2 regions of the Aeribacillus sp. FSL K6-1121 genome follow, and region 2 is predicted to be linked to the other one. Evidence: predicted binding sites of a transcription regulator. Region 2 holds the regulator's gene; the other holds the start of a gene.
The links. Region 2 encodes LexA, which represses DNA repair genes until DNA is damaged. Its sites were predicted from a motif close to CGAACATATGTTCG; they were not measured.
Positions count from the first base shown of each region.

Region 1: a site for LexA is predicted at 1,766-1,779, ahead of recA (recombinase RecA). Genes of this name have one in related genera too.

Region 1 covers NZ_JBBOPS010000001.1:987,630-991,058, forward strand. Annotated here, with positions in the region: gene pgsA (CDP-diacylglycerol--glycerol-3-phosphate 3-phosphatidyltransferase) at 1-440, shown strand, start outside; gene NSQ61_RS05105 (competence/damage-inducible protein A) at 465-1,718, shown strand; gene recA (recombinase RecA) at 1,855-2,895, shown strand; gene rny (ribonuclease Y) at 3,144-3,429, shown strand, end outside.
Region 2 covers NZ_JBBOPS010000001.1:1,130,227-1,133,655, forward strand. Annotated here, with positions in the region: gene gdhA (NADP-specific glutamate dehydrogenase) at 1-913, opposite strand, end outside; gene lexA (transcriptional repressor LexA) at 1,243-1,866, opposite strand; gene yneA (cell division suppressor protein YneA) at 2,026-2,340, shown strand; gene NSQ61_RS05680 (YneB family resolvase-like protein) at 2,359-3,009, shown strand; gene NSQ61_RS05685 (DUF896 domain-containing protein) at 3,085-3,315, shown strand; gene tkt (transketolase) at 3,387-3,429, shown strand, end outside.

The sequences.
Region 1 (3,429 bases), 140 kb from region 2:
TCATTTTTATTTTAGCTTCGACGACCGATTGGATTGATGGATATTATGCACGCAAGCTTGGACTTGTGACAAATTTAGGAAAGTTTTTAGATCCTCTTGCCGATAAATTGCTCGTTTCTTCAGCTCTCATCATATTGGTGGAAATAGGTGCTGCTCCGTCTTGGATTGTCATTCTGATCATCAGCCGTGAATTTGCCGTAACCGGATTGCGTTTAGTTCTGGCCGGTGAAGGAGAAGTCGTAGCAGCTAACATGCTCGGCAAAATAAAAACATGGACGCAGATCGTGGCTATTTCCGCTTTGCTTTTACATAATATACCTTTTGAATGGATTTCGTTTCCATTTGCAGACATTGCTTTGTGGGTTGCGCTCTTTTTTACCATTTTATCTGGATGGGACTATTTCATGAAAAATAAACACGCGTTTGTCAATTCGAAATAACCATGTGGAGGATATTGTATGAATGTGAATGCTGAAATTATTGCTGTCGGTTCAGAACTGTTGCTTGGACAGATCGCCAACACAAACGCCCAATTTATATCAAAAAAGCTTGCTGAAATAGGTGTTAATGTTTTTTATCATACGGTCGTTGGAGACAATGCTGAGAGGCTCAAGCATACGATCGAAACGGCAAAAAAACGGTCGAATTGCATCATTTTTACCGGCGGGCTCGGCCCGACAAAAGATGATTTGACGAAAGAAACGATTGCACGTATTTTGAATAAACGCCTCGTGATCGACGAGGCGGCGATGAAAAACATTGAGGATTTTTTTAAACGGACGAAACGGACAATGTCGGAAAACAATCGGAAACAAGCATTAGTTTTGGAAGGTTCTACTGTTTTGCCAAATCATTACGGAATGGCGCCAGGAATGGCGTTAGAGGCGAACGGAATTACATATTTGCTAATGCCGGGCGTTCCGAAAGAAATGAAGCCGATGTTTATCAACTACGGTGTGCCGTTTTTGCAATATCATTACGGGTTAAAAGAAAAAATCATCTCGCGTGTGCTTCGTTTCTTTGGCATCGGCGAATCTCAGCTTGAAACAGATATAGAGGATCTGATTGATCAGCAAACAAATCCGACCATCGCGCCGCTGGCAAAAGACGGCGAAGTAACATTGCGCCTGACAGCAAAACATGAAGATGAGTCGACTGCGCTGAAGCTGATTGACGAAACAGAAAAAAAGATTTTAAGCCGTGTTGGCCGATATTTTTATGGACACGGTGAAACTTCGATCCAAGAGCAGCTTATGAAGCTTCTAAAAGAAAAGCAATATACTATTTCGGCTGCAGAAAGTTTGACGGGCGGTCTTTTTTCCGAACAGCTGACCCATTTTCCAGGCGCTTCGAATATTGTGCTTGGAGGAATTGTCTGCTATACAAACGAAGTGAAGCAGCATGTTCTTGGCGTGTCGGAAGAAACGTTGAAAACAAAAGGAGCCGTTAGCTCTGAATGTGCGAAAGAAATGGCGGAAAATATAAAAAAATTGACCGGCAGCAATATCGGCATCAGCTTTACGGGAGTGGCAGGACCTGATCCTTCTGAAGGAAAAGAAGTTGGAACTGTCTATATCGGCATTCAATTCGACGATCGGCCGACAGCAGTCTTTGAGCTTCATCTTTCCGGTACTCGGGAAGGGATCAGGCACAGAACGGCAAATTATGGCTGCTACTATGTAATGAATGTAATAAAGGAAATGGAAAACCGGTTATGAGCGTCTTCATCCGGTTTTTTAATTTTTATATAATGAAAATTAAAAAACGAATAAATGTTCCCTTTTTTCTTGGCAAACAGGAAAAAACACGGTATATTTATTTTGAAGCTATCAATTTTTTAAGGAGGAAATTGTATTGAATCATGATCGTCAAGCTGCCTTGGAAATGGCGTTAAAACAGATTGAAAAACAATTCGGAAAAGGTTCGATAATGAAGCTTGGAGAACAAGCTGAGCGAAAAGTTTCAACAGTTCCAAGCGGATCGCTGGCATTGGATGCAGCTCTTGGCGTCGGCGGATATCCTCGAGGTCGGATTATTGAAATATATGGACCGGAAAGCTCCGGTAAAACGACAGTGGCCCTTCATGCCATTGCTGAAGTTCAAGCTCTAGGCGGGCAAGCAGCGTTCATCGATGCGGAACATGCGCTCGACCCTGTCTATGCGCAAAATTTAGGTGTTAATATTGATGAACTGCTTTTGTCGCAGCCCGATACCGGCGAGCAGGCTCTTGAGATTGCAGAAGCTCTCGTTCGCAGCGGTGCAGTCGACATCATTGTCATTGACTCGGTCGCAGCACTCGTCCCAAAAGCGGAAATTGAAGGCGAAATGGGCGATGCGCATGTCGGATTGCAGGCTCGTCTTATGTCGCAAGCGCTTCGGAAGCTTTCAGGAGCCATCAGCAAGTCGAAAACCATTGCGATTTTTATTAATCAAATAAGGGAAAAAGTGGGCGTCATGTTCGGAAATCCCGAGACAACTCCAGGGGGACGCGCGCTGAAATTTTACTCATCTGTCCGCCTTGAAGTGCGCAGAGCTGAACAGCTGAAACAAGGAAATGATATGGTAGGAAACAAAACGAAAATTAAAGTTGTCAAGAACAAAGTAGCGCCTCCTTTTAGAACGGCAGAAGTTGATATCATGTACGGGGAAGGGATTTCAAAAGAAGGAGAAATCATCGACCTGGGAACGGAATTGGATATTATACAAAAAAGCGGTTCGTGGTATTCTTACCAAGAGGAGCGTTTAGGACAGGGAAGAGAAAATGCAAAGCAATTTTTGCGCGAAAATCCGGATATTCGCGATGCCATTCAGCAAGAAATTCGCAAGGCATATGGCCTTGAAACGAATGAACCTGTGCAAGAGGGGCAGGAAACGTTCGAGCTTTTGGATGAATAATGTACGCACATCTTAGCGTAAGGCTGGCGGAGTAGCCGGTCTTATTTTTTTGGTCAAAAAAAGCCCCATCCTTTGTTCGACAAGATGAAAACTTGACAAGGGTTATTCCCACATTTAAAATGGATATGTATATTTTTTCATTTTTGCAATATATTTAACATATTTTTTTGGAAAATGTTATCGGGAGAGTAAATGTGTAATGCCGACACTTTCTTTGTGACAAGTTCATAGCAAGAGGAGGTGAAAGAATGGAACTCATTGAAATCATCTCCATTTTGCTTGGCCTAATCGTCGGTGCAGTTGTTGGTTATTTTGTTCGAAAATCCATTGCTGAAGCGAAAATAGCGGGTGCAAAAAACGCCGCGGAACAAATTCTTGAAGATGCTAAGCGTGAAGCTGAAGCAACGAAAAAAGAAGCGCTTCTGGAAGCAAAGGATGAAATTCATAAGCTTCGTTTGGAAGTAGAAAAAGAAATTCGCGAAAGAAGAAATGAACTTCAAAAACAAGAAAACCGTTTAATGCAAAAAGAGGAGA
Region 2 (3,429 bases):
ATTCTTTAATTCTTTTTCTTTCAACTTCTTTTAACCTTCTAACCGTTTCAAGATTAATTCCATTTTTATCAAAAATGTAGCCATCAGAGTCGCTGCATGCGACAACTTTTGCACCTAATTGTGTTGCTTTTTCAATCGCATATATGGCAACGTTCCCAGAACCAGAGACAACAACTGTGCTTCCTTTGAAGCTTAATCCATGGTCATTAAGCATTTCTTCAACAAAATAAACAGTTCCATAACCTGTCGCTTCGGTTCTCGCTAAGCTTCCGCCGTACCCAATGCCTTTTCCGGTTAACACCCCAGCTTCAAATCCGCCGCGTATTCTTTTATATTGGCCAAACAAGTATCCGATCTCTCTTGCGCCAACTCCAATATCACCGGCAGGAACGTCAATATCTGGTCCAATATGTTTGTAAAGCTCTGTCATAAAGCTTTGTGTAAATCTCATAATTTCCCCATCTGATTTACCTTTCGGATCAAAATCAGATCCGCCTTTTCCTCCGCCGATCGGCTGCCCAGTCAATGAATTTTTGAAGATTTGTTCAAATCCTAAAAATTTAATAATGCTGGCGTTGACGGTCGGGTGAAAGCGCAAGCCTCCTTTATATGGCCCAATTGCACTATTATATTGCACTCTAAATCCGCGGTTTACACGCACTTTTCCTTCGTCATCCACCCATGGAACGCGAAAAATGATCAATCTTTCCGGCTCAACAATTCTTTCAAGTATTCCGTGCTTTATATATGTAGGATGTTGAGCAAATACAGGCACAAGCGAGTCAAATATTTCTTTTACAGCTTGAAGAAACTCAGGCTCATTCGGATTTTTTTCTTGCACGGATTGAAATACTTCATTGACATATTGCTTTGCATTTTCCAGTTCACTTTGTTTCATAAGTAATTGATTCATAGCACCTCTCCTATACCTAAAATTTAAGCAGTTAGAAGAATTCAAACAATTCAGTAAATCATCCCGGCACTGGCTAAGGAAGCGAAATCTACAATAAAAAATTCTACAACAAAATAAATCAAAAAACAATGACTGTTGAGAATTGTTGCATAATAGCTTTGCATGCAGGCACGGAGAAGGCGCCTGAAATTTGTTTCATTGAATCTAGCTTGTCTGCATACATATTGATTAGAAAACATTTTTAAAAATTTAACATCGCTAAGAGAGGGAATTTTGAAAATTTTATAAAAAGAAAAAGGATGCCTCACCTGTTTTGAGACATCGAATATTCAGTGTATGGAACGGTATAGCCCGATCACTTTTCCGAGTATTGTCACATTTTTTAAAATAATCGGTTCCATTGTTGGGTTTTCCGGCTGAAGCCGTATAAAGTCTTTTTCTTTGAAAAACCTTTTTACGGTCGCTTCATTGTCGTCTGTGAGCGCGACAACGATGTCGCCGTTATTGGCTGTTTGCTGCTGTCTGACAATAACTAAATCTCCGTCCAGAATGCCTGCTTCGATCATGCTTTCTCCGACTACTTCAAGCATGAAAAGTTGATCATCACCTGATGCAATATGATTCGGAAGCGGAAAATATTCTTCGATGTTTTCAACGGCAGTGATCGGAATACCAGCCGTCACTTTTCCTATGACCGGCACGTTGATCACATTGTTTGTTAGAAGGTGGCTGCCATCATCGTCCAAAATTTCAATGGCTCTCGGCTTTGTGGGGTCTCTTCTAATCAGTCCTTTGCTCTCAAGCTTTGCTAAATGCCCGTGAACAGTTGAACTGGAGGCAAGACCGACCGCTTCGCCGATTTCTCTTACAGAGGGAGGGTATCCTTTCTTTTTTACTTCCTCCTTAATGAAGTTCAAAATATCTTGTTGTCTCTTAGATAATTTTGTTGACATGTCAAGCACCTCAGTCATATCAATTTGTGTCGATTATAGCATGATTTTTCCAAAAAAGCAAACGTAAGTTCGAATATTTGCTTGACAGAAACATGTGTTCCCTTTTATACTTAAAAACAAAAAACCGAACAAATATTCTGTTTCAGGGGGCGGTTCTATATGGATAAATTATCATGGTCTTACATCGTTTCTTTTTTCCTTGTCATCATGGCGGCAGTTTTGGCGATTTCGTATACTGGAGAAAGGGAAGAGCTCGATCATTATTTGGAGGTTCAAGTGAAGGAAGGGGACAGTTTGTGGAAAATCGCTGATGAATATAAAGAATATGACAATATGTCTCATTCAGAGTTTGTTAAATGGGTTCAGGAGCGAAACAATCTCCAAAGCCTTGTTGTAAAACCGGGGGAAACAATCGTCATTCCGATTGAAAAAAATAAATACTACAATGCTGAATATTTGGCAAACAAAGAATAACCGCAAGGAGCATTTAACATGAGAGCAGTCGTTTATGCAAGAGTCAGCACTGAAAAAGATGAGCAGGAAACATCTTTGAAAAGACAGAAGGACGAGCTGTTAAAGCTCGCAGCTGAAAACGGTATGGAAGTTGTTGAAGTGATAGAAGAAAAAGCGAGCGGGTATGATGTTGATCGTGAAGGGGTTTTTCAACTGCTGGAATTGATTGAGGAGAAAGATATTGAAGCGGTATTAATACAGGATGAAACAAGAATTGGCAGAGGGAATGCCAAAATCGCCATTGTCCATTCCATTTTGAAACAAGGTGTGAAAATTTTCACCGCTGCCCATCGCGGGGAGATGGAACTGTCTGAATCAGACACGATGGTGCTTGAAATCATAGGAATTGTCGAAGAATATCAACGAAAAATTCATAATTTGAAAATAAAGCGGGGAATGTTGAGAGCTATACAAAATGGGTACAGGCCTGAAAAAAATTTAAAGAATAGAAATTCTTCCTATAAAAGAGAGCGAAAAGAAGTTCCGATCGAGGAGATTGACCGATTGCGGAAAAACGGCCTGACATTTTCAGAAATAGCGGCAACGTTAAGAGGATTCGGCTATGACGTTTCAAAAGCTACTGTCCATCGCAGATATCAACAATTTTTGTCAGAAAAAGGAGAATCATAGCAATAATTGTTGTCATTAGTGGTTGCATTTAGTATGATAAAAGAGCGCGGCAAAAATATACAAGGGGTTCAGCTTATGATTTCAAAAGAAAAACTTAACCGTATTAATGAACTATCTAAAAAGTCTAAGTCAGAAGGACTGACGCAAGAGGAAAAGCTTGAGCAGCAGCAATTAAGGCAGGAATATTTAGAGGCGTTTCGTCGGGATTTTCAAAACACCTTAAAAAATGTTACAGTGATTGATCCGAAAGGTAATGATGTTACACCGGAAAAATTGAAAAAATTTAAAAATAAAAGGCTGCATTAACGGATGGGTGTTGCCTTATTGCAACAATAAAGATAAGATTATAAACTGAAAATACAGATGAGAGGATGATAATGGTGACTCATTCCATTCAAGATTTATCCATCATGACGATTC